DNA from 4 places in the Roseburia sp. AF02-12 genome. Region 3 is predicted to be linked to each of the others. Evidence: predicted binding sites of a transcription regulator. Region 3 holds the regulator's gene; each other region holds the start of a gene.

The links. The regulator Rex, encoded in region 3, represses fermentation and respiration genes when NADH is low (regulators of the CRP and FNR family bind a similar motif). The targets are predictions, from matches to a motif close to ATTGTTAANTANTTAACAAT.
Region 1: gap (type I glyceraldehyde-3-phosphate dehydrogenase) is a predicted target of Rex. The motif match lies at 2,228-2,247, and genes of this name have one in related genera.
Region 2: DV740_RS03940 (iron-sulfur cluster assembly scaffold protein) is a predicted target of Rex. The motif match lies at 2,342-2,361, and genes of this name have one in related genera.
Region 4: DV740_RS07360 (enoyl-CoA hydratase-related protein) is a predicted target of Rex. The motif match lies at 2,449-2,468, and genes of this name have one in related genera.

The regions. Positions count from the first base shown of each region.
Region 1 is NZ_QTXS01000001.1:129,314-133,534, reverse strand. Features, by position in the region: gene DV740_RS00600 (phosphoglycerate kinase) at 1-921, opposite strand, end outside; gene gap (type I glyceraldehyde-3-phosphate dehydrogenase) at 1,103-2,119, opposite strand; gene DV740_RS00590 (histidinol-phosphatase HisJ family protein) at 2,968-3,780, shown strand; gene DV740_RS00585 (HAD family hydrolase) at 3,998-4,221, opposite strand, start outside.
Region 2 is NZ_QTXS01000001.1:789,208-793,428, reverse strand. Features, by position in the region: gene DV740_RS03950 (ABC transporter ATP-binding protein) at 1-694, shown strand, start outside; gene DV740_RS03945 (putative ABC exporter domain-containing protein) at 687-2,264, shown strand; gene DV740_RS03940 (iron-sulfur cluster assembly scaffold protein) at 2,403-3,095, shown strand; gene DV740_RS03935 (GGGtGRT protein) at 3,115-4,125, shown strand.
Region 3 is NZ_QTXS01000001.1:584,353-588,573, forward strand. Features, by position in the region: gene DV740_RS02760 (ABC-F family ATP-binding cassette domain-containing protein) at 1-1,693, shown strand, start outside; gene DV740_RS02765 (redox-sensing transcriptional repressor Rex) at 1,771-2,421, shown strand; gene DV740_RS02770 (hypothetical protein) at 2,433-3,086, shown strand; gene DV740_RS02775 (NAD(P)H-hydrate dehydratase) at 3,090-4,221, shown strand, end outside.
Region 4 is NZ_QTXS01000001.1:1,509,086-1,513,306, forward strand. Features, by position in the region: gene mutY (A/G-specific adenine glycosylase) at 1-257, opposite strand, end outside; gene DV740_RS07350 (hypothetical protein) at 316-510, opposite strand; gene DV740_RS07355 (pyridoxal phosphate-dependent aminotransferase) at 625-1,794, opposite strand; gene DV740_RS07360 (enoyl-CoA hydratase-related protein) at 2,486-3,280, shown strand; gene proC (pyrroline-5-carboxylate reductase) at 3,362-4,180, shown strand.

The DNA.
Region 1 (4,221 bases), 460 kb from region 3:
AGGTCCGATATCACAGCCTTCTCTGTCTGCCGGCATCTTGTCTGCATCATAAGTTTCTACTTCAACTGGAGCATCGATAGGATTTGGGAAATCTTTGATCGTTACAGCATCTACCGGAAGAAGAAGTTTCTTTCCAAGTTTCTCTGCCTTTGCCATCATTTCTTTACAATAATCGATCTTAGTATCATCTACTAAAGAGATTCCGATTTCATATCCTTTTGCTTTTAAGAATGTGTAAGCCATACCACCACCGATGATTAAGGTATCACATTTCTCAAGTAAGTTGTTGATTACATTTAATTTATCAGCAACTTTTGCACCACCAAGGATTGCAACGAATGGTCTTACCGGATTCTCTACTGCATTTCCAAGGAAGTCGATTTCTTTCTGCATTAAGTATCCAACTACTGCAGTGTCAACTAACTGTGCAACACCTACGTTAGAACAATGTGCTCTGTGAGCTGTTCCGAATGCATCATTTACAAATACATCACAGATAGAAGCAAGGTCTTTAGAGAAAGCTTCTCCGTTCTTTGTCTCTTCTGGTCTGAAACGTGTATTCTCAAGTAAGATAACATCGCCATCGTTCATAGCTGCTACTGCTGCTCTTACGTTCTCACCAACAACTTCAGGGTCAACAACGAATTTAACTTCCTGTCCTAATAACTCTGTAAGTCTTGCTGCTACTGGTGCAAGAGTTTTGGTCTGTTTGTCTTCTTCTGTTTTTACTTTTCCTAAATGGGAGCAAAGGATAACCTTTCCACCATCAGCGATTAATTTCTTGATTGTAGGAAGCGCTGCAACCAGACGGTTCTCGTCTGTAATCTTTCCTTCTTTTAATGGTACGTTGAAATCACATCTGCAAAGAACGCGAAGTCCTTTTACATTAATATCATCTATAGATTTTTTATTTAATGACATATTAAGTAGTCTCCTTTAAATTTTATTTCTAATAGCAAGAAAGAGCCCGGTCCTAAAAGACCGGACCCTTTTCCTGAGTCTTATCTGCACTCTGGCAGCCTGTCGCTTAAAAAAGTAGTCTACCGTGCAGTGATTGTTCGTTAAACTACGGGAAACACGCTTTGCGGGTTTCTCTCGTAAATTATGCTAACTCGCTGAAGTATTTGATTGTACGAACCATCTGAGATGTGTAGCTGTTCTCGTTATCATACCAAGAAACAACCTGTACTTCGTACAGATCATCAGATACCTGGTTAACCATGGTCTGTGTTGCATCGAACAGAGAACCGAATCTCATTCCAACGATATCAGAAGATACGATTTCGTCTTCGTTGTATCCGAAGGACTCATTAGCTGCTGCTTTCATAGCTGCATTGATATCTTCTTTTGTAACGCCAGCTTTCTTAACAACTGCTGTTAAGATTGTTGTAGATCCTGTAGGGGTTGGAACACGCTGAGCAGATCCGATTAATTTTCCGTTCAGTTCTGGGATAACAAGTCCGATAGCTTTTGCTGCACCAGTGCTGTTTGGAACGATGTTAACTGCTGCTGCACGAGATCTTCTTAAATCACCTTTTCTCTGTGGTCCATCAAGAGTCATCTGATCACCTGTGTAAGCATGGATTGTTACCATGATACCAGACTGGATTGGAGCATATTTATTTAATGCATCAGCCATAGGTGCTAAGCAGTTTGTTGTACAAGAAGCTGCTGAAATGATTGTATCAGATGCTTTTAATGTCTCATGGTTTGTGTTGTATACGATTGTAGGAAGGTCATTACCTGCTGGAGCAGAAATAACAACTTTACGAGCACCTGCATTGATGTGTGCCTGTGCTTTTTCTTTGCTTGTATAGAAACCTGAACACTCTAATACAACGTCAACTTTTAATTCACCCCATGGGCAGTTGTTTGCATCTGGGAATGCATAGATTTTGATTTCTTTTCCACATACGATGATAGAATCATCTGTGCAGGATACTTCATCAGCATGCTCATATTTACCCTGAGAAGAATCATATTTTAACAAGTGTGCTAACATTTTAGGGCTTGTTAAATCGTTGATTGCTACTACTTCGTATCCTTCAGCACCAAACATCTGTCTGAATGCCAGACGACCAATACGGCCGAATCCATTAATTGCTACTCTTACTGCCATTATTAATTCCTCCTAGAAATTTAATATAAAATATCTTTATTTGGGATTGTACCCAATCTGGTATTATTCTAACCAATTTTTGTCGAAAGTTCAAGTAGTTCCCATCACTTTGTTAATTTTTTCACTATTTTTATTTCTTCTTTCTCATTTTCAAACAAATGTTACAATAGCTTTTCCATTTTTCATACTGTCTTTTGACAGATTGTCAAATTTCTATTATAGTATTCTGTGTATTATATACAAAGATTTTACTATACTTGTGAAAATGTAACATTTTTCTTAGTAGAAATGTGTAAACACTGGGTAAGGTTTGTGCAATATGTAGGGGAAAGGAATAGGAAAGCTTCTTCCCGAAAACACTGGAGCGGTTATAATGTGAGAATCCGCAGCACTTCACGGGCAGTATTTTTCTTGAAATTAGGCTGTCTTTCCGGCTGCTTTGACCGGATACTGCTTTTGTCTGCCAGCAGCGGATACCACACTTTGTCTGAAGGGACTCTAAGAATTCCTGCAAAGATATTTGATTTGCGGCAACCGGCACAAATTCATATCCATATTCAGATTGTGCCTCGCTGGTACATCCATGTACCAGCGTTGCCGGGTTGCAAAAGGAATTCTACGAGTCCCTAACAGACGCTGTTCACGGTATCCGCATGCCGGCAGACAAAATGCAGTATACTGTCAAACATTGGAAAGACTGCTTATTATAAAAGAAAGAAAAATACTGCAGGTTGAAGTGCCGGCTTCTTACATACAAACGTTCCGGTGCTTTTGGGAAGAAGCTTTCTCATCCAGTTCCCCACCTGCACAACCTTACCCGCCATACACCCCACAGAAAGGAGTACACTATGCTTTGGGACACACATATGCACACTGCTTTTTCTACCGACAGTGAGACCTCACCAGAATCCATGATTAAAGCCTCTATCGAACTGGGACTTGGCGGAATCTGCATTACCGACCATATGGATTATGATTATCCAAAAGAACATCCGGAGGATGAACCGGAATTTATCTTAGACACTCCGGTCTACTTCCCAACTATCCAGAAGCTGGGCCAGCAATACAAAGATAAAATAAAAGTGCTGACCGGCATTGAGCTTGGATTGCAGCCTCATCTTGCAGCGAAACATCAGGAACTGATAAGCCGATATGACTTTGATTTTGTCATCGGCTCTTCCCATGTAATCCACGGCAAAGACCCTTACTACTCCCGCTTTTTTGAAGGAAAAACCGAACAGCAGGCTTACCAGGAATATTTTGAATCTATCCTGGAAAATCTTGCGGTATTTGATCATTTTGATGTATATGGACATATCGATTATGTGGTACGCTACGGTCCAAACCGGAACCTTGAATATTCTTATCAGAAATATGCCGATGTCATTGATGCGATTTTAGAAAAGCTCATTGATATGGGAAAAGGAATTGAAATCAATACCGGTGGTTTCAAATATGGTCTGGGACATCCGAATCCAACAGAAGATATTATAAAACGTTATCACGAACTAGGCGGTGAAATCATTACCATCGGTGCCGACGCCCACAAACCGGAGCATGTTGCATTTGATTTTGCAAAAGTACCGGACATTTTAAAGGCAGCGGGCTTTCAGTATTTTACTGTATTCGAAAAGAGAAAACCGGCTTTTCTTCCGTTGTAAACTATGGGAATCACGCTTTACGAATTTCTCTTCTTATTGCGGTGTTCACCAAATCTGTATGCAGGCATGCGATTTTTCCTGTGTATGCAAAAGTAACGGCGCGGTTCGTCAACTGCGGAAACAACATAAATACAGTAAAGGGCACTTATCATGTCTCCTAAGTTGACAAACCACGCCGCCTTTTTCTATCATAAGAAAATTGTTTTTACTTCAAATCCTACCCCAGCAGATGCAGCCGTTCGAATGCATGATACAGTCCGTCTTCATCAATCTTATCTGTAACCATATCCGCATACTGTTTTACTGCCGGAATCGCATTTCCCATTGCCACTCCTGTTCCTGCAAATTGCAGCATTTCCACATCATTTGGTCCATCACCAAAAGCAATGGTATCTTCCCTGCCTATCTTTAACTCATCCATAAGCCGCTGCATTCCGGTTG
Region 2 (4,221 bases), 200 kb from region 3:
TACTAAGAAATATGGAAAGAATGTGGCAGTAGACCATGTCAGCTTTATGGTGCAGGATGGTCAGGTCGGTATCCTGCTTGGACCAAATGGTGCCGGAAAATCAACCATTATAAAGAGTATTGCAGGACTCCTTCGCTATGAAGGCGGTGTTGGTATTAATGGAATGAAGGCAAGAAGCCTGGAAGCAAAGAAAATATTTGGCTATGTACCGGAGATTCCGGCAATGTTTGAAGCGCTGACGGTGCGGGAGCATATCGAATATGTGAAGCGGGCATATAACAGTGACATTACAGAGGAAGAAATAGATGCACTGCTGACACGTTTTGAACTTCTGGATAAACAGGAGAAGCTGGGAAATGAATTATCCAAAGGAATGATGCAGAAGGTCAGTATCTGTTGTGCACTTGCTATTCATCCAAAGGTTGTGATGTTGGATGAGCCAATGGTTGGACTTGACCCGGCAGCCATAAAAGAACTGAAAGAAGTTGTGCTGGAGTTAAAAGAGAAAGGCTGTACCATTCTTATCAGTACCCATATGCTTGAAATGGTAAAAGATTTGTGGGATGTGATGTTTGTAATGGAACAAGGGAAAATTATAGCAACATTTAACAAAAATGAAATTGCGGATAAAGACATAGAAGAACTGTTCTTTGAAGTGACAGAACCAAAGACTGGTGGTGAAGAACATGAGTAGTCTTTCCTTTGTTTTTTTCCAGACCATTAAGAATAAAGTGAAGCGGAACCTGAAACGGCCACAGACTTTTCTTGCACTGGTATTTGTTGTTTTATATGCAGCATTGGTATTGTATGGACTTGGTTCCATGTCTGTCGATTTCGGATTAAACAGCCCGGAAGGAATTGCAACTGTTTTATCCGTACTGATGGTTATGATTGTTCCGGCAAATCTGATTTCCTATATCAAGAGAAAAGGACTGTTGTTCCGCCCGTCAGAAGTACATTTTGTATTTGCTGCACCGGAAGAACCGAAGAAAGTTATTCTTCATGCCGGAATGAAGCAGTTCTTAACCAATTTTATTGTTGAACTATTTGTACTGGTACTTGGAATTGGAGTATTTGGTGTTACACCATATAAGATGATTTTATATTTCCTTTATGCTGGTGTACTGGAAAATATTTTAGAGGGAGCGTTAATGATTATCTGCTATGGAAATGAAACACTTCCTAAACAGTTCTTTACCGTACTTACTTATATTATGTATGGAGTAATGGCAGCTTTTGCACTGGTGGCAATCTACTTTGTTTCGGTGAAAGGTATGCAGTTATCTGTGTTTGTGGACTTAATCCAGCTTCCGGTGGTACAGCTGATTCCGATTATAGGCTGGGAAATTGCATTGATTCAGCTTATTATCATAGGTCCTGCAGGAATCAATGTGGTGGCAACCGTACTTCTTTTAATCAGTACTGTTTTGCTGGTACTTTATGCGAAAAAGATGAAGTGTACCGGAGAATTCTATGAAGATGCTGCAAAATTTGCAGAAGATTATGATGACCGGATGAAACGCTCGAAAAAGGGCGAGGTTGTAGTGGGAAATGGCAAGAAAAAGTATTTACGGAATGTAAAGATGGCTTATAAGGGAACTTACGCTAAAGCAATTTTCTACCGGCAGGTATTAGAATACCGTAAAAACCGTTTCTTTATCTTTGGCTGGAATTCGGTGCTGTTTCTGGTTATAGGTGTGGCAATTGCGGTTGTCTCTTATTATAATAAAATTTCCAGCCAGCCTTTTAAAATGTTTGTAATTCCGGGCGTCATTGCCTATGTTATCTTTATTTTCAGCGGTTATAAGACGAAGTGGTCGAAGGAATTGGCAAATCCATACACCTATCTGATTCCGGACAGTAATTTTAAGAAAATGTGGTATGCCACCAAAATGGAGCATATCCGTGCGCTGATTGACGGACTTCTGATTACGCTGCCGGGCAGTATCGTAATGGGACTTCCGGTGTCTTACATGATTTTGACCGTCATTTTATATATGTGCCTGAATGCTAATAAGCTTTATATGAATATGCTGGCAGATGTCGTGATAGGGAAAATGTTTGGAGAACTGGGCAGAACGATTCTTCGGATGCTGTTCCAGGGACTGGTATTATGTGTCGGAATCATTGTGGCAGTAGCAACGGGAGCGTTCATTTCCGTGACTGCAGGATTTATTATGATGATAGTCGTTATATTCCTGCTGACACTGGTTGGAGCAATCGGAGCATCCTTTGCATTTGAGCGGATGGAGGCATTAGATTAACAAATTGAGAAAATTAAGGGGCATTTCCTGTAAAAAAGACTGGACTAATGTAAAAAAATGTGAGAAAATGAGGGCGGTGTGTTAAATGTATAACAAAGTTTAACATGATATATATTTCATATCGAAAGGAGTCTTATAATGATTTACACGAAGGAAGTCGAAAACATGTGTCCTGTTGCCAAGGGCGCAAAACATGAGCCAGCTCCAATTCCAGAAGAAGGAAAATGGGTTCATTCCAAAAAAATTGAAGATATTTCAGGATTTACACACGGTGTAGGCTGGTGTGCACCACAGCAGGGTGCCTGCAAGCTTTCATTAAATGTAAAAAATGGTGTGATTGAAGAAGCACTGGTTGAGACAATCGGATGCTCAGGTATGACACATTCAGCAGCAATGGCAGCAGAGGTTCTTCAGGGAAAAACAATTCTTGAAGCATTAAATACTGACCTTGTTTGTGACGCAATCAATACAGCAATGAGAGAGTTATTCTTACAGATCGTTTACGGACGTACTCAGAGTGCATTCTCTGATGACGGACTTGCAGTAGGTGCTGGTCTGGAAGATTTAGGAAAAGGACTTCGTTCCCAGGTTGGTACTATGTACGCAACAAAGGAGAAAGGTGTTCGTTACTTAGAGATGGCTGAAGGTTATGTAACAGGCATCGCTCTTGACGAGAACAACGAAGTTATCGGATATCAGTTCGTTTCTCTTGGAAAAATGACAGACTTTATCAAAAAAGGTGATGACCCTAACACTGCATGGGAAAAAGCAAAAGGCCAGTATGGTCGTGTAGCTGATGCTGTTAAGATCATTGACCCAAGAGAAGAGTAAGAAAGGAGAGACGAAGATAATGGCATTATTTGAAGGATATGAAAGAAGAATTGACCAGATTAACGCTGTATTAAACAGCTATGGTATCAGCTCTATTGAAGAAGCTGAAAAAATTACAAAAGCTGCTGGACTTGATGTATATGATCAGGTAAAGAAAATCCAGCCTATCTGTTTCGAGAACGCTTGCTGGGCTTACACTGTAGGTGCTGCAATCGCAATCAAAAAAGGATGCAAAAGAGCTGCTGATGCTGCCGCAGCAATCGGTGAAGGTCTTCAGGCATTCTGTATTCCAGGTTCTGTTGCTGACCACAGAAAAGTAGGTCTTGGACATGGTAACCTTGGAAAAATGTTATTAGAGGAAGAGACAGAGTGCTTCTGTTTCTTAGCTGGACACGAGTCTTTTGCAGCTGCTGAAGGTGCAATCGGAATCGCTGAGAAAGCAAACAAAGTACGTCAGAAACCACTTCGTGTTATCTTAAACGGACTTGGAAAAGACGCTGCACAGATTATCTCCCGTATCAACGGATTTACATTTGTTGAGACACAGTATGATTACAAAGCAGCTAAACTTAACGTTGTATATGAAAAAGCATATTCTAACGGACTTCGTGCAACTGTAAAATGTTACGGTGCTGATGATGTTCAGGAAGGTGTTGCAATCATGCATCATGAGAACGTAGGTGTTTCCATTACCGGTAACTCTACCAACCCAACACGTTTCCAGCATCCAGTAGCAGGTACATACAAGAAAGAATGTATCGAGCAGGGTAAGAAATACTTCTCCGTAGCATCCGGCGGTGGTACAGGACGTACACTTCACCCAGATAACATGGCTGCAGGTCCTGCATCTTATGGTATGACAGATACTATGGGACGTATGCATTCTGATGCACAGTTTGCAGGTTCTTCTTCCGTACCAGCTCACGTTGAGATGATGGGCTTAATCGGAATGGGTAATAACCCAATGGTTGGTGCTACAGTAGCAGTTGCCGTTTCCGTCGAGGAAGCAGCAAAAGCTGGTAAATTCTAAATAGAAAGCTTGATTTTATAGGCTTTTTGGAGAGTCTTTGGAGAAATCCGAAGACTCTCTTATTTTTTATAAAAGTACATGTGGACGAAAATAATA
Region 3 (4,221 bases):
GCTTCGTAAAATGGAAGAAGACATGCAGCATGTAAGCGCAGATGAATTAGAGAAATATATGGAGCAGTATAACCGTTTCAGCCATGCCTTTGAATTAGAGGGCGGACTGACTTTTCGCAGTGAGATAAACGGTGTGTTAAAGGGACTTGGTTTTTCGGAAAATGATTTCGGAAAGAAAATGTCAGAGTTATCCGGAGGACAGAAGACCAGAGTGGCATTAGGCAGACTTCTGGTAACCAAGCCTGACATTATCATGCTCGACGAGCCGACCAACCACCTTGATATGGCATCCATTGCATGGCTTGAAAACTATCTTTTGAATTATAAAGGAGCCGTAATTATCGTAGCCCATGACCGTTATTTCTTAGACCGGATTGTTACGAAGGTAGTGGAAATATCCCGCCATACGGCAACGGTATTTCCGGGAAATTATACCGCATATGCGAGGCAGAAGGAAATACAGCGGGAAAGTCTTTTGCGACAGTATTATAACCAGCAGCGGGAAATCAAGCACCAGGAAGAAGTAATATCCAAGTTAAAATCCTTTAACCGGGAAAAGTCCATTAAGCGTGCGGAAAGCCGTGAGAAGGCATTGGATAAAATAGAACGTATTGAGAAGCCAATCGATGAAAAAACAGATATGCATATTACATTGGAGCCGGAAATTACCAGTGGAAATGATGTACTTTCGGTGAAAGGTCTTTCAAAATCTTACGAGCATAAACTGTTTTCAAACATTGATTTTCAGATTAAGCGAGGGGAAAAAGTTGCTTTAATCGGAAATAACGGTACCGGGAAAACCACCATTTTAAAGATAATCAATGGAATTGTAGACGCAGATGCCGGGGAGATAAAGCTTGGAAGCAATGTGGAAATCGGATATTACGATCAGGAGCATCAGAACTTAGACCCGGATAAGACGTTATTTGATGAAATTGCAGATGCTTATCCGAATCTGAAGGCAACGAAGATTCGAAATGTGTTAGCGGCATTTTTATTTACGGATGATGATGTGTTTAAGCGGATTCGTGATATCAGTGGTGGAGAAAGAGGTCGTGTTTCACTGGCAAAACTGATGTTATCCAATGCGAACTTCTTAATTTTAGACGAGCCGACCAACCACCTTGATATTATGTCAAAGGAAATTTTAGAGTCAGCCATCAATTCCTATACCGGAACGGTGCTTTATGTATCCCATGACCGTTATTTTATTAATAAAACTGCCAGCAGAATTCTTGATTTAAAGAATGAAACAATTCTAAATTATATTGGAAATTACGATTATTATCTGGAGAAAAAGGAAGTTCAGGAGTTAGCGGCGTTTGGCACAGCTACACAGGATCGTGCAGACAATTCAGTGGCAAAAGGAAATGTCATTGTTTCCGATGGAACTGGAGAAAATAATGGAACAGAGCAGATATCCGGCGGAGGAAAACAGAAGTTAAGCTGGGAAGAAATGAAGAAACAGCAGGCAGCAAAACGTAAGCTGGAAAACGAATTAAAGCGTACAGAAGATGAAATTGCTAAGAGAGAGGCAAAGATAGAAGCATTAAATGATGAACTGTCAAAGCCGGAGGTAGCATCAAATTCCTATGAATTAAACAAAATCCATGAGGAGCAGATGCAGGAAGAGGCAGCTCTGGAAGAACTCTATGCAAAATGGGAAGAATTAAGTTTACAGAAAGATTGTTAAAGTTGTAACACATTGACATCCTTTCGGCAAGAAACTATAATTATTGTAGGGTATTGAGAGCAGGAGGAACTGGCAGAATGAGCAAAGAAATATCACAGGCAGTAATTCGTAGAATGCCAAGATATTACCGATATCTGGGGGAACTTTTAGATGAAGGGGTAGAACGTATTTCATCGAATGAACTGAGTGCAAGAATGAAAGTGACCGCATCGCAGATCAGACAGGATTTAAATAATTTTGGTGGTTTTGGACAGCAGGGATATGGTTACAATGTACAATTTCTGTATGAAGAAATTGGAAAGATTATGGGATTAAATGAACAGCATAATATTATTATTATTGGAGCTGGTAACTTAGGACAGGCACTTGCCAATTATGTGAAGTTTGAAAAACTCGGCTTCGTCATAGTAGGATTGTTTGACGTGAATCCGGAGTTATGCGGAAAATCCATTCGTGGCAATAAAATCGAAATGATTGATAAACTGGAAGAATTTGTAAAGACACATAAGGTAGATATTGCTACACTGACTATGCCGAAAGAAAAGGCAGATGCTGTGGCAAACCAGCTGGTAAGCCTTGGTGTACATGCAATCTGGAATTTTGCCCATGTAGATCTGGAAGTGTTGGATGAAAATGTTGTAGTGGAAAATGTACATTTATCAGACAGCCTGATGCAGTTATCCTATAACATGACAAAGAACAAAAGGAAAAAGGAAACGCTGGAATAGAGGTGTTTTGCATGAAAGATGACAAGGAATTTCTGGAAGCATTAGAAAGCAGAAAAGTACCAATACTTGTATTGGATCAGAAATGGCACAGGCTTTTTGCTTTAAGCGGAAAAACCAGTGAAATCAAGCAGCTGGAAGAAAAGTTAAATCAGTTGTTAGAACAGCAGGGAAAGCTTAATAATGATTTGAAAGAACTGAAAAAGACAAAGAATCGGTTGATGAAAAGCATTGTTGTCAACATGGAAGGAACTCATGAGGAAAATGAGGGGGATATTTCTTCCAGAAAATTAGATGAAGACAAGAGACTGATTGATGAAGTCAATGTCAAAATGGAAGAAATTGAGGATGAATTAATTGAACTTCCACGAAATATAAACAGTGCAAATCAGGAACTTATGTTAGAAAGCATGCGTTACTGCTATGAGAGACTAAGACAGAACAGCAAAGAAGCAGATGAAATTACGGCCTGGATTGATAAGGTAAGGGTAGAACTTAAGAAAAATATCATCAAAAAACAGAACCGTGAAATCAACAACCGGCAGATTTATTCTTATATGCATGATATTTTTGGTGTGGATATTTTAAATATATTTGATCTGCGGCAGGAAGATGAAGACCGTCTGAAGGGAAAAAAAGCGGTGGAAAATGCGGACGAAAGGAATTAATTTATGGAATATCTTGTAAATTCCCGGGAAATGAAAACATGTGATACCAATACAATCGAACATTTTAAAGTGCCATCCATGGTTCTGATGGAGCGGGCAGCACTTTCTGCGATAGAAGTAATACAGGAAAAAGAAATTTCATGTAACCGCGTGCTGGTAGTGTGTGGAACCGGAAATAACGGCGGCGATGGTATGGCAATTGCAAGATTGTTATACTTATCCCACATTCCGGTTGAAGTATATCTCTATGGAAATAAAGCACATTTTTCAAAGCAGGCAAAAGAACAGTATGAAATCTTGACATCATATGGTGTACCATTTATTGATGAAATGGAGGATGCAAATTCCTACAGCCTGATTATTGATGCGTTATTTGGCATAGGATTATCACGAAAATTAGATGATGAACTGGTGCACTTGATGGAACGGCTAAACCAGAGCAGTGCCCACCGGCTGGCGGTGGATATACCATCCGGTGTCTCGGCAGATAATGGGGCTGTATTAGGTGGTGCATTCAAAGCAGATGATACCGTAACCTTTGCTTACTGCAAGACCGGAATGGTATTATTTCCTGGTGCAGAATACTGCGGAAATATTACGGTTAAGGATATCGGAATTGGAGAAGAAAGCTGGTTAGATAAAAGACCTGCAGCTTATGCAATCACAAAGGAAGATCTAAATTCTTTAAATAATCGTGCTGCTGATTCGAACAAGGGAACCTTTGGAAAAGTCCTTCTGGTTGCCGGAAGCGTGAATATGGCAGGTGCGGCGGTTCTTGCAGCAAAGGCAGCTTATCGCAGTGGCTGTGGTCTGGTGAGAATATATACACCGGAAGAAAACCGTATTATCTTACAGACAGCAGTGCCGGAGGCAATTCTTACTACCTATTCTGCAAAAAAGGCTGATACACAGCAACTGATAGAATGTCTGTCCTGGGCAGATGTTATTATTTTAGGACCTGGAATTGGCAAAAGTGATGTGGCACACAGTATTGTAAAGACGGTACTTAAGAATGCGGCAGTACCAATGGTAGTAGATGCCGATGCATTAAATATCATAGCAGAGCAGACCGAACAGCTTCTTCGCCCGCATACAGAACTGGTATTAACGCCACATCTGGGGGAAATGTCCCGGT
Region 4 (4,221 bases), 920 kb from region 3:
TAGTATCCAAGTCCTTCCCAGAGTTTCAAAAGCTTCTCCTCCGGGCAGTCTGAAAGTGCTGCTACATCCGGCAGCTCCTTTAAAAACCGGACAAAATATGGTTTTACCGCTTCCACTCTGGTCTGCTGCAGCATAATTTCAGACACCCACACCCGGTATGGGGTCGGCTCATTGCGCCAGGGCAACACTCTGGCATGGTCTTTAAACCAATTTAATAATGGTTCTATCAGGGTTGTCAGGTCAAATGGTTCTCTCATGATTCCTCTTTCTAATTCTAATTCTATTTCTGTTTCGTGGGTGCAGGGTTGTACGTTGCTATCGATAGTTTGAACCGAGCATATCCCGGCAGTCCGTTAAGTTCTGATGCCACATAAAGCCGATAAGTGGCACTAAGAATTTCGAAGGGATACAGCCTTCGCTGGCAACCGGTGCAAATTCACATCCATGTTCATATGCACCTCGCTGGCACATCCCTGTGCCAGCGTTGCCGGATGCCGGACGAAATTCCAAGTGCCACTAACCGCCTTTATCAGGCATCCTTACTTAACGGACTGTCCGGGTATCTTATCAACAATACCATCTACTCACGTAAATCAAATGCATCACATAATAATTTTCCAATTATTAGAACTGTGCTACGAATTCAGCAATTTTCTCCAGACAGGCACGAATGACATCCTGCGAATATGCATAGGAGCACCGTACAAAGCCTTCTCCGCATGTACCGAAGGCATTTCCCGGGATAACGGCTACCTTCTGTTCCTGCAACAGGCGGTTACAGAATTCTTCACTGGTAAGTCCTGTTTTTCGAATGTCCGGAAATACATAGAATGCACCTTCCGGTTCTGCTACGGATAATCCCATCTTACGGAATCCCTCTACCATCAGTGTTCTTCTGGCATCATACTCTTCCCGCATGACTGCAATCTCTTCATCTCTCACCGGACTGGTCAATGCTTCCAATGCCGCATACTGACTGGTGGTTCCTGCTGACATAGTTGTAAACTGATGTATTTTATTCATATGGAAAATAACATCCTTTGGTCCTGCTGCAATTCCCATACGCCATCCGGTCATGGCAAATGCTTTGGAAAATCCGTTTAATACAACGCAGCGCTCATACATGCCCGGAAGGGATGCGATGGAAACATGTTTCTTTCCATAGGTTAATTCTGCATAGATTTCATCGGTAATCACGAACAAATCATGTTCCTTTACCACTTCTGCGATTGCCTCTAAATCTTCCTTTTCCATAATGGCTCCGGTCGGATTGTTCGGATAGGAAATCAGTAAGACTTTGGATTTCTCCGTTATCTTTTCCTCTAACTGTTCTCTGGTCAAACGGAATTTATTCTCCGCTCTTAATTTTAATGATACCGGAACACCGCCACATAATTCAATACATGGAATATAGGAAACGTAGGAAGGTTCTGCCACTAAGACTTCCTCTCCCGGATTCACCAGTGTCCGAAGAGCTAAATCAATTCCTTCGCTGGCTCCCATGGTAATCAGTATTTCGTCCTGTTTATCATAATGCAAATCAAATTTTGTCAGATAATCCGCTGCCGCTGCACGCAGCTCTACCGTTCCGCGGTTATCGGTGTATTTGGTATCCCCCTTTTTTATAGAAGCAATCGCTGCCTCTCTTACATGCTCCGGTGTCGGGAAATCCGGTTCGCCTACACCCAGTGAAAGTGCGCCTTCCATGGTATTTGCCACATCAAAGAAATCCTTGATTCCGGAATCCGGCATATCCTGTACGGTTTTTGATAAGTATGATTTTGTATCTTTCATTTTCATTGACCTCTCTTTGTACAAGTCCTGTCATGTAATTACGCAATTATTTTTTAGAAGCAGTGGTTTTCGAATTTTAAGCAGCTTTTCTATAGCCTTTTTAGAAATCAGAATGCTACAATTCTAAAAAAGAGCTTTTTTCTCTTGGGATAATGCCTGTTTTTCCAATGTTTGACAGTATGCCTTCTGCGGTTCGCCTGATTACGGATATCATTTAGGTGCCTTGCTAGCAGCTCTTGGCATTTCTTTTGTCAACTGGCAATCCTGGCACATGGATGTGTCAGGAAGGCGCATTGGAGCACGGATGTGACTATGCGCCGGTTGCCGGAAAAACAGCTTTATAAGCAGAAATGCCTAGAGCTGCTTAAAGGTGCCTTAGATATCCGTAACAGACGGACCACAAAAGGCATCCGGTCAAAGCAGGCGGCAAAACAGACAACAATAAGAAAAAAGCACTTTTAAGAATTGTATACATTCTGCTTTCAACAAAAAATCTTATAGAAAAGCTGCTTAAAATTCCAAAAATCCGCTTTCTCACAAAAACCATTGCGTAATCACATGACAAGTCTTTTCCTATTGTAGCACAATCCCTGTAAAATACCAGTTTTTATTGACAAATCCCCCCAAAAGTTATACCATTATAAGTATTGAAACATTGTTAATAATTTATCAATCAGGAGGGTCCTATTTCATGAACAACTTAACTTTAACAGTTGAAAACGAAATTGCAGTTCTTACTATTACCAGACCTGCAGCATTAAACGCATTGAATTCCGAAACATTGGATGAACTGAACACTGTTCTTACCGAAATTGAAGGAAGAGACGATATCAAAGTCGTTATCTTAACCGGTGGTGCTGATAAGAAAGGTAACGAATTCAAATCTTTCGTTGCTGGTGCTGACATCGCTGAGATGGTTAACTTCTCTGCTGCTGAAGCAAGAGCATTCGGTATGAAAGCTTCTGTTCCATTCTTTAAATTAATGAATATGAGACAGGTAACTATTGCTGCTGTTAATGGATTCGCTTTAGGTGGCGGATGCGAAATTTCTATGGCATGTGATATCCGTATTGCTTCTGACAACGCAGTATTCGGACAGCCTGAGTGTGGTCTTGGAATCATCCCAGGATTCGGTGGTACACAGAGACTTGCCCGTCTTGTTGGCATGGGACGTGCAAAAGAAATGATCTTCACCTGCGATAACATCGATGCAAACGAAGCATACCGCATCGGACTTGTAAACAAAGTTGTTGCAAAAGAAGAATTAATGCCAACCGCAAAAGCTATGGCAGAGAAAATTATCTCTAAAGGAAGCTATGCAGTATCTATCGCAAAAGCTGCTATCAACAACGGATATGATATGGATATCAAGAATGCTGTTGAAATGGAAGCTAACCTGTTTGGCGTAACCTGCTCTACCCATGATAAAAAAGAAGGCATGAGTGCTTTCTTAGAGAGAAGAGCTGCTGACTTAACAGATTTCTAATTGAACTTATACTTAGACAATATCAAAGGGGATATTCCAGTATCATCTGGGATATCCCCTTTCATAAAAGGAGAATGCATCATGTTAGATAAAAAAATTGGTTTTATCGGAAGCGGTAATATGGGTCGTGCCATGATTGGCGGAATTATCTCTTCCGGTCTGGTTCCTGCCAGCCACCTGATTGCCAGTGCGAAAACCCAGGTCACACTGGATACACTTTCTGAGCAGTATGGTATCCGCACCACCTTAGACAATGAGACTGTTGCTGTAGAATCCGATATCATTTTTCTTGCTGTAAAACCATATCTTTATGAAACAGTCATCAAAGAAATCAAAGACAGTGTTACCGATGACAAAATCATAGTTGCCATTGCTGCCGGACAGACCATTTCACGGATTGAATCTTTATTCAGCAAAGATATTAAACTGGTTCGTACCATGCCAAATACACCGGCTATGGTTCAGGAAGCCATGTCTGCCATTACCCCAAATGAGCATATCACAGAAGAAGAAACCAAAATGGTTGTCTCTCTCTTTGAAAGCTTTGGTAAAGCAGAAATTGTACCGGAAAGTCTTATGGATGCCGTAGTCGGAGTCAGTGGTTCCTCACCGGCTTATGTCTATATGTTTATTGAAGCAATGGCTGACGCAGCCGTTAATGACGGAATGCCGCGTGCCCAGGCTTATAAATTTGCTGCCCAGTCCGTTCTTGGTGCAGCTAAAATGGTATTAGAGACCGGTAAACATCCGGGTGAATTAAAGGATGCAGTCTGCTCCCCGGCCGGAACTACCATTGCTGCTGTGGCTAAATTAGAGGAAGGCTCTTTCCGCAGCACCGTAATTGCTGCCCAGAATGCCTGCTCTGAAAAATCCCGTGCCATGAGCAAACTCTCCGATTGATATTAAAGGCATATAAGAAACCCCGGAAGGACTAATTTACT